Regions from separate parts of the Marinobacter sp. UBA3604 genome, predicted to be linked through region 4. Evidence: predicted binding sites of a transcription regulator. Region 4 holds the regulator's gene; each other region holds the start of a gene.
What was found. The regulator sigma-54, encoded in region 4, starts transcription at its own class of promoters, with help from an activator protein. The targets are predictions, from matches to a motif close to ANTGGCATNNANNTTGCTNT.
Positions count from the first base shown of each region.

Region 1: the regulator sigma-54 is predicted to act here: its motif matches at 1,049-1,068, upstream of B2590_RS18005 (circularly permuted type 2 ATP-grasp protein).
Region 2: the regulator sigma-54 is predicted to act here: its motif matches at 2,307-2,326, upstream of flgA (flagellar basal body P-ring formation chaperone FlgA).
Region 3: the regulator sigma-54 is predicted to act here: its motif matches at 2,760-2,779, upstream of flgB (flagellar basal body rod protein FlgB).

Region 1 covers NZ_DFMB01000061.1:270,585-274,778, reverse strand. The annotation lists gene B2590_RS18005 (circularly permuted type 2 ATP-grasp protein) at 1-971, opposite strand, end outside; gene B2590_RS18000 (ammonium transporter) at 1,186-2,394, opposite strand; gene B2590_RS17995 (MotB family protein) at 2,618-3,535, opposite strand; gene pomA (flagellar motor protein PomA) at 3,538-4,194, opposite strand, start outside.
Region 2 covers NZ_DFMB01000021.1:115,999-120,192, forward strand. The annotation lists gene B2590_RS06455 (pilus assembly protein PilB) at 1-429, shown strand, start outside; gene B2590_RS06460 (flagella synthesis protein FlgN) at 472-942, opposite strand; gene flgM (flagellar biosynthesis anti-sigma factor FlgM) at 950-1,276, opposite strand; gene flgA (flagellar basal body P-ring formation chaperone FlgA) at 1,455-2,159, opposite strand; gene B2590_RS06475 (chemotaxis protein CheV) at 2,358-3,290, shown strand; gene B2590_RS06480 (CheR family methyltransferase) at 3,330-4,157, shown strand; gene B2590_RS06485 (MFS transporter) at 4,167-4,194, shown strand, end outside.
Region 3 covers NZ_DFMB01000021.1:32,541-36,734, reverse strand. The annotation lists gene B2590_RS06120 (flagellar hook protein FlgE) at 1-1,090, opposite strand, end outside; gene B2590_RS06115 (flagellar hook assembly protein FlgD) at 1,118-1,795, opposite strand; gene flgC (flagellar basal body rod protein FlgC) at 1,814-2,263, opposite strand; gene flgB (flagellar basal body rod protein FlgB) at 2,298-2,696, opposite strand; gene B2590_RS06100 (nitroreductase family protein) at 2,901-3,458, opposite strand; gene B2590_RS06095 (DUF962 domain-containing protein) at 3,617-3,928, shown strand; gene B2590_RS06090 (adenylate/guanylate cyclase domain-containing protein) at 3,929-4,194, shown strand, end outside.
Region 4 covers NZ_DFMB01000015.1:37,067-41,260, reverse strand. The annotation lists gene hpf (ribosome hibernation promoting factor) at 1-60, opposite strand, end outside; gene B2590_RS04295 (RNA polymerase factor sigma-54) at 185-1,711, opposite strand; gene lptB (LPS export ABC transporter ATP-binding protein) at 1,864-2,589, opposite strand; gene lptA (lipopolysaccharide transport periplasmic protein LptA) at 2,567-3,100, opposite strand; gene lptC (LPS export ABC transporter periplasmic protein LptC) at 3,183-3,773, opposite strand; gene B2590_RS04275 (KdsC family phosphatase) at 3,774-4,194, opposite strand, start outside.

The sequences.
Region 1 (4,194 bases), on a different contig from region 4:
TAAATGGCCTTGTCGTCGGCGACGCCGGTACCCATGGCGTTGGCAAGCACCACATTGCCGGTGCGGTAGGCTGCATAGAGCCCGGGGACACCCAGCATGGAATCCGGGTTGCCAGCCAGCGGATCGAGGAAGTCGTCGTCGACCCGCCGGTAAATCACGTCCACCTGCTGGGGGCCGACGGTGGTCTTCATGTAGACCTTATTGCGACGTACAAACAGGTCCGCCCCTTCCACCAGTTCGATACCCATCTGCCGGGCCAGGAAGGCGTGTTCAAAATAGGCACTGTTGAAACGACCGGGGGTTAGCACCACCACGGTGGGGTTGGGATTTAGCGACGCTGCGCGCAGTGTTTCGCCCAACAGGGCCGGGTAATGTTCAACCGGTGCTACCGGGGCCTTGGCAAACAGTTCTGGAAACAGGCGCATCATCATGCGCCGGTTTTCCAGCATGTAGGAGACACCGCTGGGGCAGCGGAGATTGTCTTCCAGCACGTAGAAATCGCCGTCGTTGTGGCGGATCAAATCGATGCCGGCTATGTGGGAATACAGATTACGTGGCAGCTTGAGGTTTTGCATGCCGGGCTGGTACTGGGGGTTGGCGAATACCTGTTCAGCACTGATGACACCGGCGCGAATAATCTCGAACTCGTGATAGATATCGAACAGGAAGCGGTTCAACGCCTGCACCCGCTGGCGCAAACCAGCTTGCAGACGTTGCCAGTCGCTGGCGGAGATTACTCGTGGGATCAGATCAAACGGGATAAGCCGTTCGGCCCCCTGGTCTTCGCCATAGACGTTAAAGGTGATGCCCAGGCGTTGGAACAGCACGTCTGCCTCGCGGCGCTTCTCGGCCAACAGGGCTTCGTCGGATCGGATCAGCCAGTCCTCCAGCATCCTGCAGCTGGGTCGTACCCGATTATTCTGGTCGAACAGTTCGTCGTAGATACCCTCGGGTGGGGTTTGTATCAACATAACCATGACCCTCTCCTGAACACGCCGTCCACCGGATGTGGGCGGTCGGTATTCAGCCATTCCCATGATGTAAAGGAACAGCAAAAGGCAGGCCACTCTGGCGGCAAACCGTGGGTTTATCACCGGAACGGGTTATTTAAGCAAAGGCCAGACGGAGGGAAGTGTCAATAAAAAGCATTGCCAGCCGCCGGGAAAGGCGGCTGGCGGGCAAGGGTTATTCCAGGGACGTAGCGCCAATGCGGTGAATACTGACATCCGCACCGTTGAATTCCTCTTCTTCTGTGAGACGCAGGCCGGAGATGGCGTTAACAATGCCGTAGACGATCAGGCCGCCGACAAAAGCCACCACAACACCGGCAACCGCACCGATGATCTGCGACATCAGGCTGACCCCGCCCAGGCCCCCGAACGCTTCCTGGCCAAAGATGCCGGCGGCAATGGCACCCCATACACCGCACACACCGTGCAGGGGCCATACACCCAGTACATCGTCCAGGCGCTCAATCTTGTCCTGGGCCCACTCAAACATGTACACGAAGATGGCGCCGGCGATGCCACCGGTAATCAGCGCACCGACCGGGTGCATCAGGTCCGAACCGGCGCACACCGCCACCAGGCCGGCGAGCGGTCCGTTGTGGATGAAGCCCGGGTCCTTGCGGCCGACCAGCATGGCCACCAGAACGCCACCCACCATGGCCATGAGGCTGTTCACCGCCACCAGGCCGCTGATGCCATCCAGGGTCTGGGCGGACATCACGTTAAAGCCGAACCAGCCGACGGTGAGAATCCAGGCGCCCAGCGCCAGGAATGGAATGTTGGAGGGGGCAAACGCCACCACGCGGCCATTGCGGTAACGGCCTTTACGTGCGCCCAGCAGGAGCACGGCGGCCAGGGCGATCCAGCCGCCCACGGCGTGCACCACGACCGAGCCGGCAAAGTCGTGGAAGGCTGCACCAAACTGGTTCTCCAGCCAGGCCTGGAAGCCGTAGTTGCCGTTCCAGATCATGCCCTCGAAGAAGGGATATACAAATGCCACGATCAGCCCGGAGGCGATAAGCATGGGGTAGAACTTCGCACGCTCGGCGATACCGCCGGAGACGATGGCGGGAATGGCGGCGGCGAAGGTCATCAGGAAGAAGAACTTGACCAGGTCATAGCCATTTGCGGCCGTTAGCTCTGAAGCGCCGGCCATAAAGTGGCTGCCGTAGGCGATGTAGTAGCCAATGAAAAAATAGGCCACGGCGGAGATGCCGAAGTCGGTCATGATTTTTACCAGGGCATTCACCTGGTTTTTGTGGCGCACGGTGCCGACTTCCAGGAAGGCGAAGCCAGCATGCATGGCCAGTACCATGATGGCACCGATCAGAATGAACAGTGTGTTGGCGCTTTCGGTCAGGGTATGTACTGCACTCGTGATGTCCACGGGTTGGTTGCTCCTGATTTTTTGGTTTTATCCACCTGTCACGGGCGGGTTGTGCATTGATAGCGTGCACACCAAGCAAGGAGTGTTCCATTTTGAGGCAAATTCAGAGCGGGTAGTCGATTAGGTGATTTTCCGCTCTGAAATTGGGCGGGGTTGAGTTGAAGACGGGGTGTTTGCGCTCTTTAATGGTGCATTAATGGGCCGAGCGCACCAATATGGCCGTCTACCACAGTAATTCGTCCTGGTCGGAGTCGTCGGAACTGCGGGAATCCGGTGCAGCAGACACATCGGCTTCGGGGTTCATGAGTTCCCTTAACCGCATCTCCTGTTCCTCGATCGGTCCGGACAGATCGATAATGATTTCCACCCGGCGATTTTTGGCGCGGTTCTCCGAAGAGGTGTTTGGTACTCGTGGCTCGGTATAAGCGAGACCGGTGACCGCCAGCCGGGCAGGCTTCAGATTACCCTCGGCGAGGAGCGCATTGGCAACCGCTGCCGCCCGGGCGGCGGATAGATCCCAGTTGCTGTAGAACCGCTGCGTACGGATGGGAACATCGTCGGTATGGCCTTCGATGGTCAGCTTGCCGGGGATCTGCACCAGTATGTCGGCCATTTCCAGCAACAGACCTTCAAACTCCCAGGTCAGGTCCGCCGAACCGGAGGGGAACGCCCCCTTCTCCTCAACGCGAACAATGATTCTATGATTGTCCTGGATGAGGTTGACCCGGCCGTCTTCGATGGCTGTCTCAAGAACCGATCGAACCTGTTCCAGGGTCTTCTCGAGCTCTTCCTGGATGGCGGATTCCACAGCCACATCCGTAGGGCTTTTCAGGGTTTCCAGTTCGGGCTGCTCGTCGGTGGTTGTCTGTTTGACTTCGTTGACGACGGTGGGCTCGGGCGGTGCCGGAGAAAACTGATCGAAAATCGGGCTGGTGCCCATGGGTACCTCAAGGACGGGCACCTCGCGCTGCACACCAAACGCTTTCGACAGTTCACCAGCGATCTGTTTGAACTTCTGTGCGTCGATCTCGGAGAACGACAACAGCAGGACGAAAAAGCACATCAGCAGCGACATCAGGTCCGCGAATGTCACTACCCAGGCGGGAATGCCCGCTTTTTCCTCTTCTGGTAATTCGTCCATGGCTAAACGCCTGCGGTCTCGGCTTCTGAGTTTTTCTCACGTTCTTTCGGGGTCAGGTAACTCGACAGCATCTGTTCGATAATCCGCGGATTGGTGCCTTCCTTGATAGCAACCAGCGCATCAATATAGAGCGATTGCAGACGCGCTTCCTCAGTCATTCGCAGCGAGAGTTTGTCCGCGATGGGGGTGGCGATCATGGTGGCAATCATTGCGCCGTAGAGTGTGGTTAGCAGGGCAACCGCCATGGCAGGACCGATGGATTTCGGGTCTTCCATGTTGGACAGCATCTGCACCAGCCCGATCAGGGTTCCGATCATCCCCATGGCAGGGGCCACATCGGCCATTGCCGTAAAGACTTTTGCGCCAGACCGGTTGTGATCCAGCGTCAGTAGGCGCTCCTTGGACAGCAGGTGTTTGATGGTTTCAGCATCCTGGCCATCGACCAGCATCTGTATTCCCTGGCCGAGAAACGGCGAGCCAACTTCGCGCTCTTCCAGGCCGAGCATGCCTTGCTTGCGGGCAACATTGGCTACTTCAATCAGTTCATCAATGCTTTCACGGGTGTCCGGCAAGCGGAATTTGAACGCTCGAGCGGCCACTTTGAAGGCGCTGAAAAACTGGTTGAAGCTGAATTTCGCCAGCACAACCAGCATGGTGCC
Region 2 (4,194 bases), on a different contig from region 4:
CAATTGTACGAGCGTGCCGGTTTGGCGCCGCTTAATGACGACGAGATGGCCGGCGTGTCGGGGCAGGGTGATCAATCCTTGTTGGATCGTATCGCCACGGTATCTGCCATGACCGGAAGTAACGACGGGACAGGAGAGGTTGATCCGGATGTCATCGAAGGCCTGAAACTAACAGCGAACATTTTCGTGCCGGTGCTGAACTTCCTGGATTCTGATCTGACGATATCCGGTGTGCATTATCGGGATGATGTTCCCCGTTACATGGTTCGTGACGATGGCGGACTCACCCTGGCGTTCCCGGAAAGGATCGAACAGATCCGCATGGACAATATACGGGTCAGCGGCAGTCAGGGACCGTCCATGGGGAACATTGCACTCGACAATATCCGCTTCCATCCCGATTCACAGATGACGATCTATACTCGCTGATGGGATGCGTTGGGCTCCGACGTTTGCGGAGCCCAGAAGCCGTCAGGCGCTCGCCAGAACGGTACGGTGTGATACGGCCTTTTGCTCGCCCTGAGCACCGTAGAGGGTCTGGTGCCCGGAAACGCCGCGGAATATATCAGTAAGACGTGAAAGGCGCTTCTGAAGGTGACTGACAACCCGCCCATTATTGCTATTCAACTGGTGACAGGTCTTAAGGCGTTCGTCGGCCTCCCGCCACAAGTCGTAAACATCTGACAGGCCGGCGCTGAGAATAAACCGTGAGGGTGCTCCGTTTTCAGGTCGAAACCCCATCGACACCAGAAGGCGGATTTTGAGTTTGGCCCGTTCACGAATCTGACCCAACAGAGTGTTTTTCTCGCCAGTCAGTGATTCGAGTTTACGGATATCAGATGTGGAAAGGCAGGCTTTTTCCTGCTGCAGGACGTCCGCCAGGGATTCGAGTTGACGGATATCCTGAGATAAAAGGTCTTTCAGTTCATCAATTGCGGCCATGATCTACTCACCCGAAAATGCTTTCATCCATCTCAAGCATTTTCTGGGCCAGTTTCTCTGCATCAACCTTGTAGGAGCCGCTTTCAAGGGCAGAGCGGATCTGCTCGATACGGTCATCGTCCATTTCCGGATAACTGCCGAGCTTTTGTTCGAGCTGTTTCAGGTTCTTCGCCTGGCTGCTCAAATTGACATTTTCACCACGGGCGCCTTGCGCCTGGGTCTTTGCCTGCTCAGCTGTAGAGGGCTGAGTGCTCTGGGTAGCGGAAGATTTATCGGCCGTGGTTTTCTGGGTGTTGACCTGGCCTGGGCCTATTCCATTAAAGTCAACTGACATAACGTTACCTGCTTAACTGGTCGGCCGCGTTGGGCGGCTCCAAAATTTCATACCTGTCTATCGGCATGGCCTGACGTTTCTTTAGCGATTTTTGCAAGAGTTAAATGACACTCTTGTCATCTTTCCAAAAAACCGGCAACAGATTGCCGTTTCCGGTGAATCAATGCCGGGAACGAGGTTACATGGGAATCTCGACATGCCCGGGAGCAGTCACACGGGCACGCACGGTGCGGGAGGACGAGAGGTTCTCAACCAGAACCTGTTCTCCAATCCCGGCACTAGCCAGGGCCTTACCCCTTGAGTTTACCGAAAAATTTCCGCTGCGGGCGCTGATGATAACATGGTCTCCGCGTTCGATCGCTGCCGGAGCCAGCACCAAATCCGGTGTAAATACGGTACCGGCGTTCACGCCGCGGCGCATTTCCATGCCCATTAACTGGTCGACATTGGTTATTGCGCCCCGTCGAATCGAATTCACCACCACGTTATCCGACTGTATTGCCGCTTTTGTCAGTCGTTCGCCGCGCCCCAGGGGGCGGGCGGCGACCATGGCTTCACCGGTTATCGTGACGGATACCGGAAGGAACATGCGCCAGGGGCGCTCGCCCTCGCAGGAAACCAGTAGCGAGGGTTGGGTGGTTCTCCAGGGGTCGCCGCTGAACGATACGCTGAGTGGGGTATCACAGGTTGCGAGCGAGAGGCGTGCGTCGAGTTGGCCAGTATCGTGGGAAACCGTAAAGCCTTCGTTTGCCTGAGCCTCTGAAAATGCCTCCAGAAATTGTTCCGCGCTGCTTTGAATTTGTTCGGCCGTGGTCGTGGAGGCCATTGCCGGGCCGGCTGTTACGGCGAATAACAATATGATGGCGAAATTGGTAATGCGCATACGCGGCAGTTTGTCCTATGCTGTCATTAACCGGGTAAAGCCCCGAGTTCAGGAATATCCTAATGATTTCCGGATTCGGCCGTTAAGCCTATCGAGTGAGTCAATAAACCGGCACATAGCCGGTTCCACGCGACTTTCTAGAATAACGCAGCAAGATGCGTGCCGGCAGCAAGACGTTTCGAGTGGGAGATATAAACGATGGCAGGGGTATTGGACAGTGTAAATCAGCGCACCCAGCTGGTGGGCCAGAATCGTCTGGAGCTTCTGTTATTTCGCCTTCGTGGCCGGCAGATGTACGGCATCAACGTCTTCAAGGTCAAGGAAGTGTTGCAGTGCCCCAGGCTGTCGTCGTTGCCGAACAGTCGCCCTATGGTTCGGGGCGTGGCCCATATTCGTGGCGAGACCATCCCTATCATTGACCTTGGTATGTCAATCCGGCTTCCCGGTATTCCCAAGGAAGAGATGGCCACCAGCTTCGTGATCATTACTGAGTACAACCGAAAAACCCAGGGTTTCCTGGTGGCTGGTGTCGACCGCATCGTGAATATGAACTGGGAAGACATCCTGCCGCCACCCAAGGGGGCGGGCAAAGACGTTTACCTGACAGCGGTAACGCACTTTGAAGACAAGCTGATTGAGATTATCGATGTTGAAAAGATACTCTCTGAAGTCTCTCCGTTTGAGGAGGATGTCACCGAAGACGTCCGCAACCGCAGTTCAGAGCGGGTGCCCGGCCATCTACCAGTGCTCGTTGTGGATGATTCCGCAGTGGCCCGACGTCAGATAGAGCGGTGCCTCACGGCCATCGGTATGGAGGTGGTGACAAAAAATGACGGCAAGCAGGCCCTGGATTATCTAAAAGAAGTTACGGCAGATGGTTCCCAGGCCGTCGACCACCTGTGTCTGATCATATCCGATGTCGAAATGCCGGAAATGGACGGGTACACTTTGGTCACCAAGTGCAAAAATGAGCCTGCAATCAAGGACGTATTCATCATGCTGCACACGTCCTTGAGTGGCGTGTTCAACAAGGCAATGGTGCAGAAGGTAGGCGCTGACGATTTCATGGCAAAATTCAGCCCCGATGAGTTGGCTGAAAGGGTTATGGAAATTGTCGATCGCGAGCAGTGACGCCGGTGTCACTTCCGACCCACTCGATACTGAGATCCAATGAAAGCTGAGATAACCCCACAGGAATACGAGGCGTTTAAGACATTCCTGCAGGATGCGTGTGGAATTTTGCTCGGGGACAACAAGCAGTACCTGGTGAAAAGCCGGTTACGGCGGATCATGGAAGAGAACAAGTTGAGTACCCTGGGTGATCTGCTGGATCGCGTGAAGCGAACCGGTCGCAGCAGTTTGAAGGAAGTCGTGATCGATGCGATGACGACGAATGAGACACTTTGGTTCAGGGACAATCACCCGTTCCGCATCCTGCAGGAAAAGCTGCTGCCGGAGTTCGGCGACAGAAAATCAGCGCAGTCACTCCGTATCTGGTCGGCAGCCTGCTCGACAGGGCAGGAGCCCTATTCGGTAGCGATGATTATTGAAGAATTTCGTCGCCAACGGCCGGGTAGGCTGCGGGATGTGAAGATCACCGCCACCGACATCTCCAAAAGCGTTCTTGAGGTTGCGCGCCGTGGCGAGTATGAGATGATTGCCATTGGCCGGGGACTGTCGCCCGAGCGTCAGAAGCAGTTTTTCACTCCCGCGATGAATGGTAGCTGGCAAATCCGACCGCAGATCAAGAGCATGGTTGAGTTCCGGGAACTCAACCTGCTCGAACGCTACATGCTCGGAAAGTTTGATATCGTTATGTGCCGGAACGTACTGATCTATTTCTCGGCAGAGCTTAAAAAGGACATCCTGACCCGTATCCATGCCACCCTCAATCCCGGTGGTTACCTGATACTGGGAGCATCGGAATCGCTGAACGGGTTGCCTCATCTCTACGAAATGGTGCAGTGCCACCCAGGTATCATCTACCGCAAAAAATAGGCCCACCCAATGCCGATCAATGTATGGATACTGGTCG
Region 3 (4,194 bases), on a different contig from region 4:
ACTGGTTGGTAATCTCAATGTTGCGTGCGTTCCATGAATCCGTGAGGTTCGTGGCGCCGCTGGTTGACGCAATATCGGTAATCTCCCGATCGGCCTGCGGCCTCACCGTGCCAACGGTTGTCTCCGGTGCCGGGTTCGGGCCGTCGCTGGTAAAACCGGCGGTGACGTTGTTGCCACGGTTGTCGATCAGCCTCAGGTTACCGCCTGTGAGCGACGCCGAGATCGTCGGCGCCTGGGCGTTGTTAATTGCAGTGACCAGCGAAGCCGCATCGGTCACACCTGTCGTATCAACGGGCACAGTGACCCCGCCTACCGCAAGGTCAAAGCTGAAGTTGCCAGCCGCAATGGCGGCGTTCAAGTCCGCCTCGGACATCCCCTCATAGGTGGTGGTCGCGGAGGCAGAGAGACCGTCCTGCCCATTGAGCACATCCACAACGTCAGCCGCTGAGAAATCAGTCGATCCCGCCGCGTTGATGGGCACGCTAACCACGCTGCCATCTGCGTAGGTGATTTCGAAGGTTTCAGACGGAAAACCGGTGGAGCCGGCGGGCGCCGTGTAATCACCCATATCGGCAACTCGGCGTTCCAACACGGTTTCCCGGGAATCCAGGTTCAGGTCCGAGCGTAGATTCGTGGTCCGACGAGGCGCCAGATTATCGGTTTCAACCTGCAGGTCACCACGAATACCGGAAAGGTTACCGTCTTCATCGGCAACGAAGCCCTGAACCCGCATGTTCTGGTTATTGGTGACAAACCCGTCTTTGTCGACACCGAACTGGCCGGCACGGGAATACCGCACCTCACCGCCATTATTCAGCACAAAGAAACCGTCACCGTTGATGGCAAGGTCCAGGCCGTTGTCGGTGAAACTGATATTGCCCTGCCCAAAATTCTGCTTCACGTCCTGCACCCGCACACCGTCCCCAATCGGATTGGTGCCGGCACTCAGGAAACCACTAGCGTACAGGTCGCCAAACTGCGCCTGACTGCTCTTGAAACCTACTGTGCTCGCATTGGCAATGTTGTTACCGGTGACATCCAGATCAACCGATGACGCCCTTAAACCGCTAAGACCTGTGTTAAAACCCATACTCCACCTCTTACTGTTTCACCGGTATCAATTAATCTGCTGAACATCTTGCAGCGCGATGGAGCCCATGCCGGCCAGGTTCAGAGTAATGCTGCCACCCTGCCCCAGCGACACACTGTCGACATTGGCGCTGACCATGGTGCCGAGTTGCTCAAGCCCGCCGGGGTACGAGGCTTCTGCGACCACCTTGTAGCGTCCGGGTGGCAAACTGTTGCCGTTGCCATCCTTGCCGTCCCAGCTGAACGCTGTCTGGCCAGGCTGCTGCTCACCCATATCAATCTGCCGGACCTGCTCACCGGACTCATTCTCAATGGTGATTCTCAGCCCGGATGTGGTTGCCGGAACGGAAACGTTGCCGGATATTTCACCGTCCGCGCCAAGCACGCCAATGGATGAAGGTGCCAAGACCGTACGCCCGACCATTGCAGAGGCCTGCAGTGCCTGGGTGGAGCGGAACTGGCTGGCCATATCGTCGACACTGCCGGACAGGCTCTGCATTTCCTCCAGGGAGCTGAACTGCGCCAGCTGAGAGATGAATTCGCCGTTGTCCTGAGGTTCGAGAGGGTTCTGGTTTTTGAGCTGAGCGATCATCAATTCCATGAACTCGTTCTTGCCCAGCTCACTTCCGCTCTTGGCCTGATCCTGCTGCACTCGATACTGGCTCAGCACATCCGAAGCGTCTGTCGTGTTATTCACTACGCTCATGATTCAATCCTCGCTCGGTTACTGCTGACCCAGGGTCAGGATACGCTGCATCATGGATTTGGCGCTGTTCATAATGTCCACATTCATCTGGAAGCTGCGCGACGACGACATCATGTCCGCCATTTCTTCAACCACGTTGACGTTGGGGTAGAACACGTACCCATCCTCGTTCGCGGCGGGATGATCAGGCTCGTAGCGCATCTGCAACTCGGCGTCACTCTCGACGATGCCTTCAACCCGAACGCCTGCCCCCGGGCCGTTGTCGCTGCCAAACGCCATGCTCTGCTGAGACGGATTCAGCATGGACTGCTGTATCGCCGCGAAAACAGGCTTGCGGGCGCGATAGGTCTGATCCGTACTGGAACTGGCCGTCTCGGCATTGGCGATGTTGGACGCAGTGGTGTTCAGCCGCAGCGACTGGGCTGTCATACCGGAACCGGCGATGTCGAAAATGTTACCCAGAGACATGATGGTGCTCCTCAATTAATGGCTGCGCCCAGTTTTACTGGCCAGAGAGTGCCTTTTTGATGCCTGAAACCTTTCCGTCCAGGAACTGGAAACTGGCCTGGTAATCCATGGCATTACGCATGAAACGGGTTTGCTCCTGCTGGGCATCCACCGTGTTGCCGTCCACGGACGGCTGGTGCGGTACCCGATAGAGCAATTCGCTGTCCGCGCCCATGGGCGAGGTGTCCATATGGGACTCGTGGGTACGGGTCATGCCGAAACCACTCATGCTGTCCTGGGCCTTCTGCATCATCGCCTGAAAGTCCACATCCCGCGCCTTGTAGCCCGGGGTATCTGCGTTGGCGAGGTTGTTGGCCAACACCTCCGCACGCTTTACCCTGCCTTCCAGGGCGTGCTGATGAATGCCTAATGCTTTGTCCAGGGAAATTGCCATAGTGCCTCCGATTCCTGCACACGGCGTTGGTCGTTTTGCCGTTTGTGCGTTCTTGCAGAGGTAAAAGCAATCGCGATGCCAGTTTTCAGGAGGTGTTGCGGTGTGCGGGCTGAGGCAGGTATCGGCTTATCCGAATCGTAAATTGAGGGCGGAAAGCGGCAAGGGATTTCCCCCGCGCCGGGGGCGGGGGCAACGGGGCGGCAACTAGTGGGGCCAGCGCCTGACAAACTCTTTGGGTTCAGGCCTGGGTATGCTGGGCTTGTGCGCACTGACACTGCCGGTATACAGGAACCCGGTTATGATCTCATTGTCCTGCAGCCCCAAGCCTCGCTTGATAGCTGGATCGTGCGCCATGGCACCGGTACGCCACATGCCTCCAAACCCGGCGGACTCCAGAGCCAACAACAAATACCCCATCCCCACCGCGGCCGACATGGACTGCTCGATCTCCGGCACTTTGGGATGGGACTGGTAAGACGCAACGCCAACGATCACCATAGGCGCCCGCAGTGCCTTCTTGCAGCGTTTTTCCCGCTCCTTTTCCGAGGCGCCGTCGCCACAGGTGGCGGCAAACAATTCACCCAGGGCGTTCAATGCCTCGTCTCCCTCAATAATCAGGTACCGCCAGGGCCTCAGCAACGCATGGTCCGGCGCCCTCGCGGCGCAGGCAAAGGCATTTTCAAGCGTTGCCGGGTCCGGTGCTGGCGCCTCCAGGCGTGGCTCTGAAGATCGTTTTAACAGGGCTTCCATTACTGCTGTCATATCGCCTCGCTGTGGTTGATTTCAATACGTCAGTTCGGGCCAAACGACCGTATGAATTGTGGGACAGATGGTTTACTGTTAGTCTTTAGTCTAAGTACTTTCCACTATCAGACAGTACTATCTACCTTAAAAACGATAAGCGAGCCGGTAGACGCCCTATGAGCCAACAGCAAACATTCCGCAATTTCGCGGACTTCTATCCGTACTACCTTGAAGAACATAGCGATGTAAACTGCCGCAGGCTTCACTTCGTCGGCAGCCTACTGGTTATCCTCGTTACACTCTACGCCATTGTAACGGCCAAGTTCCTCTATCTGTTGCTCCTGCCCGTCATCGGCTACGGGTTTGCCTGGGTTGGCCACTATGGCTTCGAGAAAAACCGACCTGCCACCTTCAAACACCCACTGTACAGCCTGATGGGCGATTGGGTGATGTTCAGAGATATGCTCGTCGGGCGGATCCGTTTCTGAATGATGAGCGCACCGATTGACCTGCGTAACGCCAGTACCAGTGCCAGCAAGGCCGCCGTGCTTGACGCGCAGAACCATCCGATTGCCATCCCGCCCATGCCGGATTACAACGGCAGGATACTGGCGTATACGGCGACTGCCGGCATTATTGTGTCAGGCGTACTGCAAGACGTCTTCGGCCTGTGGATGCTGTGGCTGCTTTCAGGCGCCCTGACCTGGCCACACATTGCCCATCAACTTACCCGGCGAACGTTTCTCCGTAACTC
Region 4 (4,194 bases):
TACGTAATCTTTCAGTGCGGGAGTCAGTTCTACGTGATGGCCTGAAATATTGAGTTGCATAGGCTTCTCCTGTTTTCAGCTTGCCGGCACCCGTTAGGATACCGGCTGTGTGCCACAGCGTTATGCTGCAGGCGGTATACTTTCAGGAAAGGGCTCTCCCCGTGAGGCCGGGAACAGACGCTTCCTACACCAATCGCTTTCGCTCGTTGGACGGAGGAATGTGCATTGCCTCGCGATACTTGGCCACGGTTCGTCTAGCCACCTTTATACCCTGGTCTCCTAGCATGGCTGCAATTTTGCTATCGCTCAATGGCTTTTTCGGAGTTTCCGTTGCAATCAGCTTCTTGATCATCGCGCGGATTGCCGTGGATGAGCACTCTCCACCTTCGTCGGTACTGACATGGCTCGAGAAAAAATACTTAAGTTCAAATATGCCCCGCGGTGTGTGCATGTATTTCTGGGTGGTGACCCTTGAAATGGTCGACTCGTGCATTTCCACCGCCTGGGCAATATCCGAGAGAATCAATGGTTTCATGGCTTCCTCGCCATGGTCCAGAAACCCCTGCTGGTGCTCGACAATGCGCGTGGCCACCTTGAGCAGGGTTTCGTTGCGGCTCTGCAGGCTCTTGATGAACCACTTTGCCTCCTGCAACTGGTCCCGCAGGTAGGTGTTGTCGGCGCTGCTGTCCGCACGCTTTATAAGAGAAGCATAGCTTGCATTCACACGAATGCGTGGTGCAATTTCAGGATTCAGTTCCACGCGCCAGCGCTCATTGTGCTTGCGCACGATCACATCCGGGATGACATAGTCCGGCTCGGCCTGGTCCAGGGTGTCGCCGGGGCGGGGGTTCAAACCGGTAATAAGTGCCAGGACATCCCGTAGCTGTTCTTCTTTCAGGCGGCTGCGGCGCAACAGCTGGGCGTAATCGCGGTTACCCAGCAGGTTTATGTAGTGGGTAATCACCAGTCGCGCCTGAGCCAGCCAGGGTGTTTCCGGGGGCAGTTGGTTCAGCTGGATCAGCAGGCATTCCTGCAGATCACGGGCGAACACGCCGGGTGGATCGAAGTGCTGCAGGCGATGAAGAACGGCTTCCACTTCGTCCAGTTCCAGCGGGTCTTCGTCGGATTCGTCCACCATGCCTGAATGAATTTCTTCAAGCGGAGAGGTCAGGTAGCCGTGGTTATCAACCGCATCCATCAGGGCATGGGCGATGGCCTGATCCCGCTCGCTCATGGGCGTCAGGTTCAGTTGCCATTCCAGGTGGTCCTGGAGCGTTTCGGTGGGGGAGTTACGGGTTTCGAAGTCGTGGTCGTTTTCGTCGTCGTTACGGGCTGCTGACGCGGGGGCTGACTGGTAAATGTCATCCCAGGCGGTGTCGACGGGAAGATCATCGGGAATGGTGTCGGGACTGTCCGTTTCTGATGACCAGTCAGGTCCATTTTCGGATTCGTCCCACTCAGTAGCAGTGTCTGAAGCGGTGTTGGATTCCTCGGTTGACGCTGTTTCAGACGACTCGTTGTCACTGTCCGTTGATTCCGGATTCTGGTTGTCGTCGTCTTCGGAGGTTTCCAGCATTGGGTTGGATTCCAATGCCTGCTGGATTTCCTGCTGGAGGTCCAGGGTGGAGAGCTGCAGAAGCCTGATAGCCTGTTGCAGCTGGGGCGTCATGGTCAGGCTTTGGCCCAGCTTTAACTGTAGTGAGGCTTTCATAACCATGGTTCAGGATCCGTCACTCGGTCTCTCTCTTCCGTCACTCAGGCTCTCTCTTTACGTCATCAGGGCGCTTTCTGGAGCCGGGGTTGCACAAAAACTCTTTGTATGCTGGCTACTTGCCGCACCAAGCAAGTTCTTTGCCGAGTCTACTACAGGCGAAACTCGTTGCCTAGATACACTTCCTTGACCTGTTGGTTGGCCAGTATATCGTCCGAATTACCAGAGGCAATGATGTGGCCGCCGCTGACAATGTACGCATTCTCGCAGATGTCGAGGGTTTCCCGCACGTTGTGGTCGGTGATCAGTACGCCGATACCCTTGTCCCGCAAGTGTCGGATGATCTGCTTGATGTCGCTCACGGAGATCGGGTCGACTCCGGCGAAGGGTTCGTCCAGCAGGATGAACGCCGGCTCCATCGCCAGCGCCCGGGCAATTTCCACCCGTCGTCGCTCGCCGCCTGACAGGGCCATGCCGACGCTATCGCGGATGTGGGTAATGTGAAACTCTTCAAGCAGTTCCTCTAACTTGGCCTCCCGGTCAGTGCGTTTGAGTTCGCGGCGGGTTTCCAGGATCGCCAGTATGTTGTCGCGTACGGTAAGCTTGCGGAACACGGATGCTTCCTGGGGCAGGTACCCGATTCCCTTGCGGGCACGACCATGCATGGGCAGCGGCGTTATGTCCTGATTGTCGATGGTGATTCGACCGTTGTCGGCGGGAACCAGGCCAACAATCATGTAGAAACACGTCGTTTTGCCCGCGCCATTGGGGCCGAGTAAGCCGACGATTTCGCCACTGCGAATTTCCAGGGAAACGTCGATGACGACCTTCTTCTGTTTGTAGCTTTTTGCGAGGTTACTGGCCCTGAGAACTGCCATCGATATCCTGTCCGTTAGGGTTGTTATCTGGATTGCTACCGGCGTTGCCGCGCGGCTGGATGACCATTTCGACGCGACCGCTGCCATCGCCCTGGTCAGCAGAGCCTTCTGCGGTCACCACGCGTTCGGCGCTGTCATAATGAATGACGTCACCCCGGAACAGGTTGCCGCCCTGTTCGATCACAGCTTCGCGCTGAAAGGTAACCCGGTTGTCGGAGGCGGACCAGGTGATCGTTAGCGCACGGGCGTCGGTTTCGCCCTGGCCTTCCATGGCAGGCTGGCGGTAGCGTGCCGGGGTACCGGTGGCTTCAATGCGGCTGACGCCATTCTCATCCCGGTGGAGTACAACTTTGTCCGCCATAAGGTTGGCATCGCCCTGGCTCATTTCAACCGAGCCGGTATAGGTTGCAATGCCCTGGCCTTCGTCGAGCCGCGCGTTGTCGGCATTGACCCTGATGGGTTGGTCAGACTCAAGATCAAAGGCCGCGGCGAACGGCATGCCCACGGTCATTGTCAGCGCCAGGACAATCGCTGAGACTGCCGGGCGCAATGCCACCGGTTGGTGCCTATTGCGGTGAGGGTTGGGCATGAATTTACTTGCCGGTCTCATAGCGTCCTTCCACGTCAGAGTCGAGTTCGAGGATTCGGTCATCAATCCAGGCCTTCATGCCGGTTGCGCGGGTCAGGCTGAACGAGTCGGTCAGTTCCACCGGGGCGTCTGTGTAAACAGTACGCTCTGTGTTATCCAGTGTCAGCGTTGACGTGGTTAATGTCAGGGGGCGCCCACCTTGGGCTTGCTGGGACACCCGAACATCCCCCGTCAAGTGGACCAGGTCGTCAGCTTCCATGAATTGGCCTTTGTTGGCCTGGACTTGCCAGGGTGCGTTGCCGGGGTCGCCGTAGAGCGTCGCATTCGGCGATTCCATAATGGTTTCGTTGCGGGCCTCGAATTGCTCGATACGTGGGCTTTCGAAGTGTGCGGTAAGCCGCCCGGTCTCGTCGAAAGACAGATAGCGACCATTGACCACGAAACCGTCTGGTTCCGATTCGCCTCTCAGCGCGGCGGCATCCACCGGCTCTGATGACTCGTCACTTTGCCAGAGCAGGAAAAACAGTGCCACTATCGTGACAGCCAGCCCCAGGGTTCGTACCCAGGGCCGGGTAAAGAGGGCTTCAGCGGCCATTCAGTCCTGCTCCAGGTAGGGTTGCAGGCTTGCGTTGAGCTGCCCGCAGGCGCAGAGCAGCAGTTCGCAGGCTTCACGGACCGCGCCGCTACCCCCTGCGGCCGACGTGCAAAAATCCGCGTGCTGGCGCACCAGCCAGTAGCCGTTGGGTACTGTTATGCCCAGTCCGGCGTAACGGATTGCGGGCAGGTCCGGCAGGTCATCACCCATGTAGGCAATCTGGTGTGGCGCGATCTCCAGCCGTGCCGCCAGTTCCCGCAGGGCGATTTTCTTGTCCTCTCGGCCTTGCATCAGGTGTGGGATGCCGAGGTCATTCATGCGTTTCTCTGTCAGCGGCGAGCGCCGTCCGGTAATGACGGCAACGTTGATGCCAGCAGCCATAACCTGTTTGATGCCCAGGCCGTCGAGAATGTTGAACCCT